Regions from separate parts of the Brochothrix sp. genome, predicted to be linked through region 1. Evidence: riboswitches for the same ligand, from Rfam matches in the RefSeq annotation. Region 1 holds a riboswitch; the other holds the start of a gene.
What was found. A riboswitch is a leader RNA that binds a small molecule or an ion and turns the genes downstream of it on or off. The one in region 1 is predicted to bind cobalamin.
Positions count from the first base shown of each region.

Region 2: another riboswitch for cobalamin. It lies ahead of IKV95_RS06035 (1-propanol dehydrogenase PduQ); the one in region 1 lies ahead of IKV95_RS09345 (iron-containing alcohol dehydrogenase).

Region 1 covers NZ_JAFYUW010000139.1:44-5,118, forward strand. The annotation lists partial or broken gene IKV95_RS09335 (cation:proton antiporter domain-containing protein) at 1-161, opposite strand, end outside; gene IKV95_RS09340 (helix-turn-helix transcriptional regulator) at 165-536, shown strand; gene IKV95_RS09345 (iron-containing alcohol dehydrogenase) at 601-1,191, opposite strand; adenosylcobalamin (AdoCbl) riboswitch at 1,477-1,624, opposite strand; gene IKV95_RS09350 (ECF transporter S component) at 1,701-2,402, opposite strand; gene IKV95_RS09355 (ABC transporter ATP-binding protein) at 2,374-4,029, opposite strand; gene IKV95_RS09360 (energy-coupling factor transporter transmembrane component T) at 4,008-4,889, opposite strand; partial or broken gene IKV95_RS09365 (LPXTG cell wall anchor domain-containing protein) at 4,971-5,075, opposite strand, start outside.
Region 2 covers NZ_JAFYUW010000090.1:883-14,364, forward strand. The annotation lists partial or broken gene eutA (ethanolamine ammonia-lyase reactivating factor EutA) at 1-432, opposite strand, end outside; gene IKV95_RS06020 (sensor histidine kinase) at 533-1,837, opposite strand; gene IKV95_RS06025 (ANTAR domain-containing response regulator) at 1,830-2,402, opposite strand; gene IKV95_RS06030 (BMC domain-containing protein) at 2,437-2,787, opposite strand; gene IKV95_RS06035 (1-propanol dehydrogenase PduQ) at 2,963-4,096, opposite strand; adenosylcobalamin (AdoCbl) riboswitch at 4,387-4,534, opposite strand; gene IKV95_RS06040 (cob(I)yrinic acid a,c-diamide adenosyltransferase) at 4,603-5,166, opposite strand; gene IKV95_RS06045 (EutP/PduV family microcompartment system protein) at 5,163-5,606, opposite strand; gene IKV95_RS06050 (6-phospho-beta-glucosidase) at 5,851-7,281, opposite strand; gene IKV95_RS06055 (PTS transporter subunit EIIC) at 7,312-8,793, opposite strand; gene IKV95_RS06060 (MurR/RpiR family transcriptional regulator) at 9,003-9,728, opposite strand; gene IKV95_RS06065 (hypothetical protein) at 9,741-9,917, opposite strand; gene IKV95_RS06070 (HD domain-containing protein) at 9,934-10,599, opposite strand; gene rsgA (ribosome small subunit-dependent GTPase A) at 10,877-11,902, shown strand; gene IKV95_RS06080 (helix-turn-helix domain-containing protein) at 11,998-12,861, opposite strand; gene IKV95_RS06085 (ABC transporter ATP-binding protein) at 12,998-13,482, shown strand, end outside.

The DNA.
Region 1 (5,075 bases):
CCTAGCACTCCCACAGTTAGAAATACCAAGCCTAACGATAAAGAAATAATTGATTTTCGTTGTCTCCATAATGCTTTTTTATCAACATTCGCACCATCATTAAATAATAATGGTGCCATAAATAGAAGTAAAAATAATTCTGGATTCAAATCCATAGAATGATAGTGCCTCCTAAGGGAACAATCCCGATAGAAAAAACATCCTTTCTAGAACAAAAAAAAGAAATAAAAATCGCTAAACGTTATATTAAACTTCATCTCCACCGTACAATTACTTTGGAAGAAACAGCTAATAAAGTATTTTTAAGCCCCTATTATTTTAGTAAACTTTTTAAATCTGAGGTAGGAATTACTTTTATTGCTTACGTGAATCACCAAAAAATGATTCATGCCTCAGAATTATTGCGTAACTCTGATTTAACAATCAGCCATATTGCTCAAAGTTTAGGGTTCACTCAAATGAGTTATTTTTCAAAAACATTCAAAAAAGAATTTGAGATGACGCCGAAGGAATATAGGAAAAATCCTACCTCTTAACCACACAAAAAACTAACGAATCTAGCTATTGAATTCGTTAGTTTTTTTATATCCTTTATTATTTTCAACCAAAGGCTTTGCTGTATTGATTTCCATTTTTTGCTGAATAAGCAGTTATTTGATGGGGGACATTCCATTGTTCTGTTTCTACTTTCGGAAAAATCATTTGAATCAATGCCGTATCCAGTATTGTTTCATCTGGTAAAATCGCATCGGTGACAACGGGATATTTTAGTGTTTCTGTTTGTTTTTCAACAACTGAAAGAGATGCCGCTTCTGAGGTATTACCGTCAGCAGTTGGAATCACAACAAATGGCATTGCTTTAAGAGTGCCACATTTTTGTCCAAAAAACTTAACACCTTTAGCTGTATCTATCGCAGCACAGCTACCTATAGCTAGCAGCATCGTACCATCAAATTCATTTAATGCCGCAATGCTAGCGATGATATGTTCGATCTGTGGTTTTGGACTGATGTCATTGAAAACAAAAAATGTGTTGTGTTCAGTGATGCGTGTGGTGATGGCTTCAATGATGCCAAGGTTAGTAATAAAACGATCGGCTATAATGAATATTTTTTCGTTTTTAAACTCGCACAAACGATCAAGTGCATTTTCTCCAATAAACAAATCACTTTTAAACGTTATTTTCTCCATTTTCGAATCATTCCTTCCCTTACTCTTACGCTACTATTTTCAAAAAAATAAAAAGAAGCTTTAGAAAAAAGGCAGTTTTCTGCACATCTTTCTAGAGCTTCTTTGCTATATTAGATTATCCTACATCCTTGTAAGATACTATTCAGTTTTTAAATACATTGTAGTGAATTATAAAATTTATTACTCTCTTTACTGCCTCTGTGGTTTCTAACAGAAATAATTAAACAGCTTGTAACTGCACATCATTGTGCAATAAAAAAAACCAGAGACACATGTCTACTGGAATAAGCGACTATTGTTTTTGCCTCGAAACAACAGTACCAGTTTAATTTAGATAAAAGACCTGACTTAAAGCACTCTTTGCTTATTACAGTGGCGGGACCGTGTTGGATTTTCACCAAACTTCCATTATTCTAAAATACTATAATCGTGTTCTTCTTACCTATTCATTGTAACATAAGTTGTTTTTTGTCTACCTTCTAAATTTGACAGTTTAGCTAACTATGCAATTAAAGTTGTTCTTTACTTAAATCGACTAGACCATATTTTTTTTGAAATCGTCGAATAATCTTCAACCACGATGCACTGAACAGTAGTAAGAAAAATACATTTGAAAGTGCATGAGCTAAGTCAAAATAAAAACTAGCAGCATATGCCTGCACAAATGCAATCCAACTTAACGGTTTGATATATGCCACAACATACCATAAATTCATAATCCATCCAAAAAGAAAGCCGCATACAAAGCCAAATACTAAACGACTCCACATCTCTTTCAAGATTGGGGAATCTTTCAAAAGTCCTGCTGTGAATCCAATCATGCCCCAACAAAACATTTGCCACGGTGTCCAGGGACCTTGACCTAAAAACATGTTAGATACTAGCGCCGATGTCGCACCAATGACAAAGCCACTTTCACTCCCTAATACCATGGCAGATACAATAATCACAAAAGTCGTCGGTTGAACACTCGGAATCATAGCAAATGGTACACGGCTGGTCGCAGCAATAGCTGCAAGTACAGCAATAAAAACAATTTCACGTGATTGAATTTTTTTGTTCTCAAAACGACGGTATAACGGTACCATTGTTGCAACCAAAAATAAAAGACTGATTAATAAATAATACTTATCGGTTATAGCAACTGATAGTACTAACATAAAAATCAAAAAAAGGATTAACTTAATTAAATTCTTTTGAGTTTTCGACATGTGGTATAACATCCTCCCATGTTAAAGCCTGTGGTAAGTATTTACGAACCAAGCGATTAATAGAGGTCGTATAGAAGAAATTATCGCTGAAAAAATCTGCTACAGAAGCCTCCGATAAAATTTTACCGTCAAATAGTAACGCTGCCCTTGTTCCATATGCTGCAGCAAATTCCATATCGTGAGTTGCCATTACAAGTGTTGTTCCTTTGGCTTGCAGAGACTTTAAAAGCTCTCCTAAATGATGTTTTCGAACAGGATCTAAGCCTTTCGTAGGCTCATCTAATAACAAAATTTCAGGTTTTGATAATAACACCAAACCTAATGAAACCAGCTGTTGTTCACCACCACTACAATCAAGCGGATTTCTCTTAGAAACATGGGTTATTTGCAATTCTTGCAACATTGTCTGAACCGCTTCTTCAGGTTGTGGAAGCTTTATTTGAATAGCACGCTGATAAAATTCATCAAACACCGTATCATAAGCAAAATGATACGCAGGATTTTGCGAAACATAGCCAATACGCTCGTATCGTTCTTGTAAATCGATTTTATTAAGTGTTCGCCCTGCAAATGTTACCTTACCTCTTCGCGCATTTAACAACCCTGCTAATACCATTAAAAAAGTCGATTTTCCGGTACCATTTTTACCAACTATCCCGACCCATTCTCCCTTAGCGATACTGAAATTAAGATCTCTCAAAATAAAACGACCATTTTTTTCGTATTGAAAAGCAATTGATTTTGCTTTTAATATAGGTTCTCTCTCAGGCGCATTATCCGCCTTTTTGGCTACTGTTACGTTCTCTTGTAAACGAGGCAAGTTACGTTGCCCCTCTAACACTGAAAATGGCAAAACCGATGAACCCATTTCTAAAAACAAACGCGGAACTTGTGGAATAAACAAGGCATTTCCCCGCTCTTGCCAGAGATTCCCTACGACAGTCTCTGGACGATTATTTTCTATAATCTTGCCATCCTCCATCATCACTAATCGTGTTGCCATCGGAATGACTTCATCCAAGCGATGTTCACTCATAACAATCGTGATGCCTAATTCTTCATGAATCCTTTTCAATAACCCTAAAAAATCACGTGTCGCAATCGGATCAAGTTGAGCAGTTGGTTCATCCAAAACTAATAATTTGGGTTGTAAAATCAAAACAGAGGCTAAATTTACCAACTGTTTTTGTCCACCTGATAATGTATGAATCGATTGTTCAAGTATATTTTGAAAACCTAAAAAACTAATAAGCTCTGCAATTCGTTTTTCAATAATTTTAGGAGGGCATCCAATGTTTTCAAGTGAAAAAGCTAACTCACCCATCACATTATCCATTACAATTTGGTTTTCTGGGTTTTGAAAGACCATTCCAATTTCTGTTGCTGATTGCACTTCTGTTAAATCTTGGTAACGCTCACCCTGATAAAGAATCTCACCTGTTCGCTCACCAATCGGCCATAATTCTTTTTTCAAATGTCGTAATAGCGTTGTTTTACCACTACCTGATGAGCCCGCTAAAACAAGAAAATCGCCTTCTTCAATGATCAATGAACTTGAAAGTAACGCAGTTTCTTGTTCTTCAGGGTATTTAAAGTTTAAATTTTTTATTTCTGCCAAGACCACCATAATAATTCACGTCCTTCCAAAATAAGTGGGTAACCTACAAATAACACGGTTAATATCAGTACTATTTGGTTTTGAATCAGATCTAAACCCATTCTCCCCAATTCAGGATAAATTTGTAAATTACCGAATCCCTGTAGTTTGCTATAAATACAAATAAGTAATATTAAGAGACCACCAATTAAGCTGATGATATCACGCCGTTCTAATTGATAACTTAAATAGGTTGTTCGTTTTTTTACGCCATAACCACGTGCTTCCATCGAATCAGCTGTTTGCAAAGCTTCTTCTAATGAACACACCAGCAAAATTTGTACTAAACGCATACCACTATGGGCACGTTTTTTTATTTTTCCGCTCGTCATTTGAATGCCACGTGTTTTCTGAATAGCACTTATTGTCGTTAACCGACGAATAAAAAGAGGGACAAAGCGCATTGTAATCATTGTTAACAATGCTAGCTGGGGTGATATTCTGGAAAATAAGTATAAAAATTTATGACTTGTAATCACGCTGTTATATGAAATAAAAGTAATAAGCAAACAACTAAAAGAGAGTGCCATGATAATACCATAGACAACTGCTTCTAATGTAATCGGATTGTTACCGATATAGAATAAAAAATGACTGCCACGATGATTGAGTAATGGATTAATAATAATAATTGCTAGAATCAAAAACCATGAGCCTTTCATTGTTTGTTTCAGTTTAGCACCATTTTTTTGAACCAAATTATACAGTACTAACAAGAGTAACTCTATAACTAAAAAGACAGGGTGTAAGAACATCATACTCAAAATAATCACACCAACAAAATAAAAAAAGCTTGTAAACGGATGAACCGAATTTAATACTGTTCCCACCTGAAAACTCCTCTCTCATAAGGGAAGTGCCTCAAATAAAATAGCTGACTATTCTATTTGAAGCACCGTTTTTCTGATTATTTAATTGTTCTGTTTGCGTTTGTTTTTTGCTAAGAAAAATACACCCACTAATAACATACTCGCGCCTAGTAATACACTTAAAAACATGTAATCATTTGCCTCACC
Region 2 (13,482 bases), on a different contig from region 1:
GCGCGTTTTTTCTGAATACGTATGTGCACCTGCACCTTTAGCTGCAATAATACTTTCTAAATCTGGTCCCGCTGTTGCCACTACAAAATCTCCTGAAAAACCACTTAATGCCTCTAGAACTAAGGCTGAATTTTCTTTTCGCGCGGTTTCACCTGTGATGATAACGGCACCCATTTGGATGTGTTCTTTTTTAATACCTGCTTTGTGGTATTGTTGAGAAACAAATGTTTTAATTGCTTCTGCATCAATCACTTCTTCTGAAAGAAGCGGCGTGAATATAATATCACTGCGATAAATCACGCGTTTATCAGAAATAGTAATTCGCGGCACACTGAAGGCGGATGCGAGGTTTTCAATCGTTAATTCCGACAATACGAGTTGTGTGGTTGACGTTCCTAAATCGATCCCGACAGTTAACATCTTTTCTAACATAACTTTGCCTCCTCTAAAAAAAGATGCTTGAAGAAAGCACATACAACCTATAGTCGCATGTTACTGTTCTCCAAGCATCTTTGCCTGAATCACTTAAACGTCACTGTTCAAGTGTGTTTTTAAAGAGAATATGGGTCGTTGTCCCTTTTTCTCCTGATGAGATTGATAATTTACCTTTTAATTTTTCGCTGACATAACTTTTAATAATCATTAAACCTAAACTTGTTTGACCTGCGGTTTTGGTATTATAGCCACAGCCAAAATCAGTAATTGTTAAATCAACAATTTGATTGTGTTTTTTCACGGTAATTATCACACGCCCCATACTGCCTTGCGGATACGCATGTTCGTAAACGTTTTGGAGTATTTCATTGATAACAAGTGATAAACTCACCATCTGATTACCATTTAGGTAGATGTTATCCGTCATTATTATCTCAAGTGTTAGCGGTTGAATATTAGTAAATAACCGTTCAATATTATGAGAGATCGATGTTAGAATGGGTTTTAGCTCTAACGCATCCTCCACTTGCATTGATAACATTTCATGTGTTTGAGCAATCACCAACATACGATTAATGCTCTCTTGCAGTGCAATTTTAGCCTCTTCGCTTGTCACTCGTCTTGCTTGTATTCTTAGCAATGAAACAACAGACTGCAAATTATTTTTAACGCGATGATGTATTTCCAAAATAGCAACTGACTTCGAAATAATTTCTGCTTCTTTGTTTTTGATATCTGTGACATCCCGAATAATCATCATCAATTGATCATCGTGCTTCGTCCATATCTTTTTAATGGACAAGTGGTAATTATCATAATGTAACCCCTGAATTCTACCGATATACCCAATCTGTTGATAAAAAAGATGAGCTGCTCTATTTGCTTTAATTAGAATCCCTTGATTATCAAACACAAGTAGTTCTTCGTTGATTTCATCTGCTAAGATGGCATCTTCTAAATGGAAAAAGGGTTCAACTTGAAGACTCGTTCTTTTATGGGGTTCTCGTGCTGCTTCCTCAACAATCAAAACACCTATTGTACGGCAATCATTCCGAATAGGATACACTGTTTGTTTGATTAAACGCTGTTCTTGACTATTTGCATATAGCCCCATCGAATTTAAACTTGTTGTCATCGTACGATAAACACCGGGTTCATTTTTCTTATTCGCTTCCAAACCCACAACATTACCTTGATAAAGAGATGGTAAACAAACGGGTCGTTTATGATAAACAACCACTGCTTCGCGAGTCACCTGATCAAAAATATCAATAAAAACATCTACTTCTTCATATCGAGACGATGTTTCAAGTTCTTCTGAAACACGGACGAGTTCTGCAATATCTGCCGAGCTTAAATCCAAATGTTTTTCACAAAGACGTCTCAGTTCTGCTTTACTCATCGGTCATCACGATCAACTCAGCGATTTCACTCATGCGACACCGTTTATTCATGCTCAATTCACGGATTGTTTTATAAGCGTCATCCTCTGTCATATGGTCGCGCAACATCAAGCATCCCTTTGCTTTTTCAATAATTTTACGCTCATCAAGTTTTAAGGATAATTTTTCAATTTTTTTGATAAGATTTGTGGTTTCTTGTCCTTTTGCGATAGCCATTTCAACCGTGGGAATTAATGATTTTTCATGCAGAGGTTTCACGAGATACCCGATTGCACCTGCTTTTTTTGCTCGTTCTGTATGTTCAACACCACTAAATGCCGATAAAAAGATAATACCTTGTGCTAACTGGTCAGCGAGAATTTTTTTACCTGCTTTTAAACCATCTAAAATTGGCATTTGTATATCCATAATGATTAAATCGGGGCGATGTTTTTTACATGCTTCAATTGCTTCGAAACCATCTGAAGCTTCAGCCACTACGTCGTAACCCGCTTCTTCCAATACATCACGAATATCCATTCTTGTAATAGGTTCATCATCGACTACTACAATGCGTCCATTCATCACGTCACGTCCATTTCTATCTCGTATTGTGTTGCTATGTTCTGGTGATTTTTGTGCCTGTAAATCCGAGTATCGTTTGTAAACCAACTAACACTTCACTGATAGCTGCTTCAACAGATGATACATCGCCTGTTAAAACAACAGAACCACTAAAACGATCGATAAAACCAATCTCGACGGCTCCTGCTTTTGTCGCAATATCAACAGCTATTATTGCTGCCTCACTAGGCGTAATCGTTAAAATACCAATCGCACCATAACTTTCATCGGCTAAACCAAGTTTTGTATAGATTTCGCGGTTAGGGCTCGCAATAATATGTGCCAAAGTGACTTGTTTACCAGGAACATATTCTTGAATCATACGTTGTTTTTCTTGTTCAGACATTGTTTCACCTCTTTACTAAAATTAAAAAAGCTCCTAAACAAACAAAATATCGGTTGATATCTCGTAGGTTAGGAGCTCCATTGCTCTAATTAGCGACACATCCTTGTGTCTTATACCATTATTATAGTGATTGTTAAAATTGATGTCAAGATGATGCCGAGTGCTGAAAGATTTTTTAAAGGACATGTCGTAAAATCGACACAACTTCATCATTTGTCGGTACACGTGGATTAGTTGCTGTACAACCATCAACGAGTGCAGCTGTTGCTATTTCAACTTCTAGCGCTGTGATTGTGTCTACTGTAACACCACATTGTTTTAATGTGGCTGGCATTTCAAGTGTTTGTCGTAATTTTTCAATCGCTCGCATCAAGTTTTTAACTGCCACGCGTCTATTCGTGATGGACAATCCCAACAATTTTGCCAAATGTGCGTAACGTTCTGCTGCAAGATTAGCGGGTACACCCTGTACCTCGTCAATATGACTGTTATAGCGAATAATGGCTGGCATTAATACGGTATTTAAACGACCATGAGCGATATGTAATTTGGCCCCCGCTGCATGTGCAATCCCGTGGTTAATTCCGAGTGATGCCATATTAAATGCCATTCCGGCCATGCACGAAGCCATATGCATTTTCTCACGCGCTTCCATGTCAGCACCATTTTTATAAGCACGCGGTAAGTATTCAAAAACGAGCTGTACTACTTTTTCAGCTAAAGCGTCACTCACATCGTTCGCGTTGGTCGAAACATAGGCTTCTAAAGCATGTGTTAACACATCCATTCCTGTATCCGCTGTAATATGAGGTGGCACTGATTTCACAAGGTTTGTTTCGAGAATCGCAATATCTGGTAAAATTGCGTTTGTGACAAGTGGGTATTTAACGCCTTTATCCGCACTGGTAATAATCGAAAAATTCGTGACTTCAGAGCCAGTTCCGCTCGTTGTTGGAATAACAATGAACTGTGTGCCTTTTAGATTGCGTAAGGTTTCACCGAAATATTTCATCGCTTTCGCCGCATCGATTGCTGAACCGCCCCCCACTGCTAAAATAATATCAGCAGCAAATTCTGCCATTGTATCAATGCCTTTCACCACTGTTTCAATCGGTGGATCTGGTGTTATTTCACTAAAAACAAGATGTTCGACTGATTGTTGCAAACGGCTTGTGACTTGTTCGATCATACCTGATGATACGATAAATGGATCAGTGACAATAAACACTTTTTTGTTTGCGATTGTTGCCAAATGTCCCAATGCATCTTCCCCTGTGTATACCGTTGTTTTAATGCTAATTTCTTTCATTTTCTATTCCTCCTTAAATAAGACCGTAAAAAAAGAAGCTCGAAAGAACTGCCAGAATGACAGCCTTTAAGCTTCTTTGCTTTGCACACATACAACAATGTATGTGTCTATTTATTTGGTGTAGCTGTTAGTGTACATTAAATAAGGCATTCACAAAACGACCTTGTTTTGATCCACTTACGCCATTGGAAGTGACATGCCCATTGCTTTTAAGTCGCACTTCAGTGTGCTGGCATCGGTACACATTCACTTGCTACTGCGTTGTTAAAACAATGGGCGTCTTCAATTTCGAAAAACAGCCTGTTTTACCACGAAACAGTCCGCAATAGCAGAATACAATCAAAGACCTGACTTAAAGCACAATGTACTTATCACAGTGGCGGGACCGCGTTGGATTTACACCAAACTTCCATTTTTGTATTCTAAATACTATTTGTGTAGGAATTACCAAGTTAGTTCATTCTAACTGATTCCAGTCTAGCATGCGCATATTGAAAATTCAAGCTTTAAAAATTATGAAAAACCTTATCTGAATTTTGATAAAAGACATCTGTTTGGCCTTGACGCGTATTGACCGCACGAGCTACTGCATAAAAATAATCTGAGAGGCGATTAAGGAAACGTAAGGCCGCCCCATTTATTTCTTCTTCTTGTAATAGTGCGACAACATGACGTTCGGCACGACGGGTCGTTGTTCGAGCCACATGTAATAACGCAGCATCTCGTGTGCCTCCTGGTATGATAAAATGTTCAATCATTGGGGGTTCATCCGCATAAACATCGATGCGCCCTTCAAGCCAAATAACATCCTTTTCACTTAAGCGATATGCACGATGACCCGCTGGTGTTGCCAAGTCTGTGCCACAATCAAATAACAGTTGTTGAATCGTTTCGATATCATAACAAATATCAGCATGCAGCGGATTAAGTTGTATTAACGTATAACCCAACCATGCGTTTAATTCATCAATCGTTCCGTAAGATGCCACACGTTCCGAAGATTTAGCAACACTTGTACCCCCGACCAGTTTTGTTTGACCCGCATCACCTGTTTTTGTATAAAGTTTCATTTAATTTCTTCCTCCTCTAGATAAGCTAATAACTCCTTAACACCCATTTCATCCACAGCTGATAAGCAAAAAACTTGGCGTGCCCCTGCTTCACGCAAGCGTTGTTTCGTTTGTTGTATCACTGCATCGGATTCAGCAATATCAGTTTTTGACACAATCCCAATGACTGGTTTTGGAAAGATACTACCAAATCCGGGTGAATAAACTTGTGTTTTATCTGTGGCACTTTGCATTAAAGCGATAACATCAGCTTCTGCTGCAGTAACTGATAATGCACTGTAATACTGACGATGTAAAATATATTCCCCTGGCGTGTCAATAATATCAGGGTAAAAAGCCACTGCCTGTGTTTTATCATACTGTAAAGCGAGCCCTAACATTCTTTGTGATAATGTCGTTTTCCCGCAACCTACTGGGCCCATAAAGATAACTTTTTTCAACTTAAACCCACCTTCTTCCAGATTTATTTTCAAAAAAAAGACCCAAACTTTCCGATGGTAAACATCGAAAAATCTGGGCCTCTTTGCCAATCACGTCGTGTACGTCTTTGTACACCGATATTAAAATGATAGCTTAATCATACTGTTTATTTTTTTATTTGTCAATTTTGATTTTTGTCATTTATAAGTGAAAAAACAGTTGTTACACACCTCAATGGGATTGCAACAACTGCTATCAGTCTTTTTATAAATTTTCACCATTGCTGGCAATGACTTCTTTATACCAGTTAAAACTTTTTTTCTTCGAGCGTGCCATTGTGCCACTACCATCATCATGTTTATCTACATAGATAAAACCATAACGTTTTTTGTACTCACCTGTTGTAAAGGATACACAATCGATACATCCCCACGGTGTATAACCCATTAAATCCACACCATCTAAAGTGACAGCTTTTGTCATTTCTTCGATATGTGCCTTTAAGTAAGCAATGCGATAATCGTCGTTAATTGTCCCATCAGCTTCAGGCGTATCAATTGCACCAAATCCATTTTCCACAATGAATAATGGTAATTGATAACGTTCATGTAGTAAGTTCAAAGCATAACGCAAACCAACCGGATCAATTTGCCAGCCCCAATCTGATACTTTAACATGCGGATTGGGAACACTCCCTTCAAAACCAGCCGTTGCGGTGCCTTCACCTTTAACACCTGCACGTACAGTATTGGTCATGTAATAACTTAGACCGACATAATCGACCGTTCCAGCACGTAAAGCGGCACTATCTTCTGCTGTAATCTCAATATTGAAACCTTTACGCTCCCACTCTTTATAAGCGTAACTTGGGTATTCACCTCGAACATGTACATCCCCAAACAGGTAACGATCATGCATTGATTCAACTGATAACATCATATCATCAGGGTGACATGAATACGGATATAGCGGCACAACTGCAATCATACAACCGATTTGCATGTCTTTGTTAATTTCATGACCTATTGTCACAACTTTTGCACTTGCTACTAATTGATGATGCACGACTTGATACATCGTTTCCTCCGGGTTTTCCGCATCATTAAAAATAACACCTGAGTTTGTGTAACCGAATAACGGTGCTTTAAAACTCTTTTGATTGTTAATTTCATTGAATGTCATCCAGTATTTAACTTTTTTCTGATAACGACGCATGACCACCTCTGAATAATGGACAAAAAAATCAATGACTTGACGGTTTTTCCAACCGCCGTATGCTGTCACTAAATGATTTGGCATTTCAAAATGTGATAATGTTACAACGGGTTCGATACCATATTTAAGCAATTCATCAAATAAGTCATCATAAAATTGTAAACCTGCTTCATTCGCTTCTGTTTCATCCCCTTTCGGGAAAATGCGAGACCATGCGATTGAGGTTCTGAAACACTTGAAGCCCATCTCAGCAAAGAGCGCAATATCTTCCTTATAGGTATGATAAAAATCGACCGCTTCGTGATTTGGATAACGATATTTATCTTCGATTTCTGTTGTAATGATACGGTCAACACCATGTGCACCACCAGTTAAGACATCTGCAATACTTGGGCCTTTACCTCCCACATTCCATGCGCCTTCAACTTGATGGGCCGCAACAGCGCCACCCCATAAAAAATCATCATTTAACTTAGTCATGTCAATATCCTCCTCATTTTTGGTTTAGGTTTATTTTGCTTCTTCTTTAAAGCCAACAACGTAAGTTAATACTAAGCCAAGTACAAACGCAACGACGATTGAAATTAACAAGCCGATAAATTCTGTTGCATGACCACTCTTGAAAAAGGCCGGTAATGTTGCGATACCGGGCATGTTGTATGCCCAAGATACTGAACGGAAAGCACCAGCAATTGCACCACCGACAGCTCCGGCAATACAACCCATGATAAAGGGTGTTTTCAAACGTAATGTAACACCGTAAATCGCTGGTTCTGTGATACCAAAGAAACCTGTGATAGCCGCAGGTAATGCAACACCTCGCATTGCGCTATCGCGTGATTTGAAGAATACACCCAGTGCAGCGCCTGCTTGCGCAAACACAGCTGAGGCTTGTAATGCGGTGAACGTATCGTAGCCTAGAGATGCGTAGTTCCCTACTGTCACTGGTGTAATACCCCAGTGAACGCCGAAGATAACAAGCACTTCCCAGAACCCACCTACGATGGCTCCCGCGATAATTGGGCTAAGGCCGTATAAGAAGTTATATACATCACCAATTGCGCCACCGATTGTACTACCAACTGGTCCAAATACTAATAAAGTCATTGGTACAATAATTACTAAGCTTAATAATGGCGTGAATAAGTTACGAATAACTGATGGTAAAATACGTTCAAAGAAACGTTGGACATACGATAAAATCCAAATTGCTAAAATAATTGGAATAACCGATGAAGTATAACTTAACATTTTGATAGGTAAGCCTAAGAAATCAAGCGGTTGTGATAGAACAGGAATGCCTAATACATCATTAATTAATTTCATTGTATCAGGGTTATTTGTTGCTTGTGTAATCATTGATTGCACTTTTGGATCTGCTGAAGCATTGTTTAAAAAATCATTGGCTGCAAACATTTTCATGAAATCAGGGTTAACAAGTGCACATGCCGTTACAACTGCCACATAAATGTTAGCACCAAATTTTTTCGCTGCTGTAATCGCAATCAACACGGGTAAGAATGTAAAACCAGTCCATGAAACGAAGTTTAAAATACGGTAAGTCCCACCAGCAGTATCTAACCAACCTAAAGCTACCATTACACCTAACAACCCTTGTAAAATACCACAAGCTGCTAAAGTATATAAGAACGGTGCAAAAATACTTGAGATAACATCGATAATACGACTGAATACACCGACTTTATTTTTGTTGTTTGAATTCGACGCTTTACTATCGTCTACTTTAATGTCTTGCATGATCAATTCGTAAACATCTTTGACGTGATTACCAATCACGACTTGGAATTGCCCGCCTGCTTCCATTGTAGTGATAACGCCTTCAATTTTATTCACTTCGTCTTTATTCACTATTTTGTCGTCATTTAAAATGAAACGTAAACGCGTAGCACAGTGTGTCAGGCTGTTGATGTTTTCATCGCCACCCACTGCTTTGATAATTTCTTTTGCTGACTTTGTATAATTGATAGCCATTTCTTATCCTCCTATGATGTAAGCCTTTACTTTTTGTTAACAAGTATATCTTATCAAAATATTTGCGAAAATAAAGCGTATTCATTGATTAAAACACTCGTATTTCATTGGGAAATTTGTTACATAAAAAAAACACCTTGTATTTTTACAGAAAAAAAATAACCATCTCATCCTTATTAGGATCAAATGGTTGGGTTGTTACTGTTAGGTTATTTTATCGGCAAACGTCGAGCGATTTCTTCGATAATATAAATGACAGGTACTTGACTCGCTGTATTGTAATCACCTGCAATGCGCTCATTCGACATATAATAAGAGATTGTTTCGACCGACATTCGGCTAATCGTTGCGTTCTCTTGGTTTGTTATACTTACAATTTGACAGCCGTGTTGCTTTAATTTATCTAATAATAAGACTGTTTCTTCGGTTTCGCCTGAAACAGATAAAGCAATAACAACTGTTTTATGGTCCAATTCTTCCATTACTGGATAAAAAGGATCTTCGATGTAATGGCTAAATTTGCCATTCATTGAAAAATAACGTGCCCCATATTTTCCAATCGCACCTGACGTCCCAATACCAACGAACACAATTCGATTAGAATCACGTACTAATGATACGATGCGATTAACTTTACCATCAAAGACAGGGTTATCGATGTATTTAAAATAATTCATAATTTCCGAAATTGAATTTGATTCGCGACGTTTTTCTGTCTCTTTAGCCAAGCTCATTTTAAAACGAAAGCGAAATTCTGTATAACCTTCACAGCCCGTTTTTTTACAAAAACGCATCACAGTTGAAGTAGAAACATGGACCGCATCTGCTAGTTCACGAACAGTCATGTATAAAATTTCACGTGGGTGCTTTTGGATATATTCATAGAGAGCAAGTTCTAATGAGTTAAACTTTTGAATAATTTCATATGTGAACATAAAACCACTCCTTTACTTCGGTTGGTCGTGCTTTGAACCTCTTGTACGGATAATACCTTCTGCAATATAGTAAGCAATAATAATCCCCGCCAAAACAAGACTCAGTGTATAGCCAATTTGTTTTTGGAAGATTAGTAGCCCTAAGATAATCAATGTAAAGAAAATATTTCTTACTCGTTTTTTAGTCATAGTGCCTCCTTAATTTTTAACGTTCGCCAGCCCACTCCGCATAAAATTGTTCAAGGTACGTTTCCAAAAACAAATGCCGTTGCTCTGCGAGTTTTTTTCCGGTTAGTGTATTCATTGTATCCTTTAAAGTCAGTAATTTCTCATAAAAATGCATAATTGCTGTATCTTCGCCATTTCGGTATTCTGCCAGTGTCATGTTTAGACGTGGTTGCGCATTCGGAAGATGCATCGGGCGCCCTTTACTACCACTATAAACCATCGTACGCGCAATCCCAATCGCACCAAGCGCATCAATACGATCAGCATCTTGCACCACTTTACCCTCAAGTGTTAAAACTTTATCCGCATTACTACCACCTTTAAAAGACATATCTGCAATGATCTGCATAATTTGCCGAACAACGTTCTCTTCTAACTGTTGCTCAAACAACCAATCTAAAAGTTCAGTTTGCGCTATTTTTTCGTCAGCTACCAACTTGTCGTCCACTGTATCATGAAGCAATGCAGCCATTTCACAAATAAACAGATCCGCCTGCTCTTCTTTTGCAAGCGTTAAAGTTAACTTTCGCACACGATGAATATGCCACCAATCATGACCTGTGGTATCTGCAGCTAACAATTGTTTTACATGTTGTTCGGTTGCTAACAAGCAGCTTTCTTTTATTGCGTTTGTTGGCATCATGCGCACCCTCTTTCAAAATGTCATCGTTTTCATTCCACTCTTACATTATAAGGCAAGCTTGTAAAAATAGAAACTGCTTCAACGCTAAAAAATATGACTTGTGTCCCCTACACGTTCATGCCATAATAAAACTATTAACTTGATAACTATCAAGAACCAGAAAGGATGTTGCATGATGGGAGTTTTAACTACATTATACGCCGTTGTAAATCAATTAGAGATGAGGGCGAAGATTTCCTAACAGTGCTTCTCCCTCAATTATGAGGAGAGATTATTTATGTACACACTAGAACAACTCGGATGGCACACGTTTTTCGAAGATACACTCACTGAGCAAGAACGCTCACGATTGGCACGCATAACTGTGACCGGACAAAATACTTACCAAGCATTAACGCTCGAAGGTAAAATAAACCTTAAATTAACTGGGAGCTTTTCACGCACGATCACAACAAAATTTGAGCTACCGGCTGTCGGTGATTGGGTGGTGACAGATGAAACAAAACAGGTGATCCATCGACGCTTACCGCGCCAGACAAACTTTGTGCGTAATATTCCCGGTGAGAAAGACGAACGTCAAGTAGTTGCCGCTAATATTGAAGAAGTTTGGTTGGCGATGAGCCTTAACAAGGATTTCAACTTGAAACGACTGAACCGCTACGTGACAACAGCTTGGGACAGTGGTGCTATCCCTGTGATTGTTTTAACAAAAAGTGATTTAGTGACAGACCTCGAAGATTACCTTTCCCAAGTTGAAAGTGAACATATGGGCATCGAAATTATTGCTTGTAGTGCTTTAAATGGGGCTGGTTTTGATCGTTTAAACAAGCGACTTGTTGAGCACCGAACAATCGCGCTTGTGGGTTCATCGGGTGCAGGTAAATCAACGTTGCTCAATTATTTAGCAGGTGAAGAAATTCAAACAACGAGCGGTATTCGTGACGACGATAGTCGTGGCCGCCATACAACCACCTCGCGCTTTTTATTACCTGTCGGTGACGCTTGGATTATTGATACACCTGGTATGCGCGAACTACAGCTTTGGGCTGATTCAGAAAGCTTAGATACTACTTTTACCGATATCAAGGAACTGACTGCAAACTGTCGTTTCAATAACTGTACGCATAACAATGAACCAGGATGTGCAGTCACAGCGGCATTGGCAGACGGAACTCTTTCGACACAACGTTGGGCTGAATATGCGAAACTGCAAAAAGAACTGGCTTACCTTGAACGAAAAGCTAACCCCGTCAGTCAACGTCAGTACATGAAAGCGATAATTAAGAAGTATAAGAAAAAATAAAACGTTTTAAAATCATAATTATTTTCCACACTCGAAAACCACCCTTTTGGGTGGTTTTTTTGGTTATCTATTAAACTGTTCAACTTTCTGTTTGTTTACACACCAACTAGCAGATAACATAAAAATAAGGCTTCATTTGATTTAAGAGATAATCCTGTTTGTTCATAAAACCGTTGAATGCGATATAACAATGTATTCCGATGAATAAATAATTTTTGGGCAGTGTGAGCAATGTTCCCTTCATTTTTCCATAATTCCTTAATTAAAGAAACAGTATCAGGTTGTGCAATTAACACCTCTTTTAATTGTTGTAAGATAACGCTATCTGCCGTCATTTGACTCGCATGTTCTTTAAATAACAACTTAGGAATGTTCACAACACTATCTCCTGTTAAATGTTGTAAATGAACTTGAAATAAACGCTTTTCTTCTATAAAATAAGCGGGTAATTGTGGTGAAACATCATAATATGAACCGATCACACAACTTGAATGGGCATAAAAATCACTATCTAAGACCGTCAGTATTGACGCCAGACTTTCATCTGTTAGAGCATCCGTTGTTTTTTCTTCTACCAATACGCCACTCGTTTCAGTTAATAGAAAACGAGTGCGACGCCCTTCAAATAATGCATCGAATAAATTTAACCACTCCCCCATTTGTTGAGTGTTATCTGCAAAACGGACATCAAAATAGATACAACGTACGGGTGCAGATACCGAGGGAAGGATCGCAGTTTCTCCCGTTAAAAAGGCATGCCAAGGTGACCGTTTAATTGAAGGCTTTGATACGATTTCTTGTTGGTAGAGCGAGGTCAACAATGCTATTTCACTAGCCGTTAAATCGGTCTCAGGAATGCTAAGATATTGCGTTTCATGAGGGATATTAATATGAGCCGGTAAAGGGTTTGAACCCGTTTTAGCCGTCGGATAGATGGTTAGTAATTTTGTAGGTGTCATGTGAATTCCTCCTTTTAATGTAAGCCTTTACATCTTTGGTTAGTTTGCTACTTTGTTTTGTACGATGTGTCTATACGCTATTGTTTATTGGCATTATATACTAGTAATAGATAAAACAAACAAAGGGGTTTTTAAAATGGTACAAATGGCATTGCGTAATATTTATAAAAAGTATGACAACTCAGACGGTTTCGCAGTAACAGATTTTAACCTTGAAATTGCTGATCAAGAATTCATTGTTTTCGTTGGACCTTCAGGCTGTGGTAAATCAACAACACTTCGTATGGTTGCTGGACTTGAAGACATTAGTGACGGTGAACTTTACATCGGTGATAAATTGATGAATGAAGTGGCACCTAAAGACCGTGACATCGGGATGGTATTCCAAAACTATGCGCTTTATCCACATATGAGTATTTATGATAATATGGCATTTGGTTTGAAATTACGTAAATACAGTAAAGCTGAAATCAAGCAACGAGTAACAGATGCTGCAGATATCTTAGGATTAACGGAATATTTGGAACGTAAACCCGCTGCATTATCAGGTGGACAACGCCAACGTGTTGCTTTAGGACGTGCGATTGTGCGTGATGCAAAAGTCTTTTTAATGGATGAACC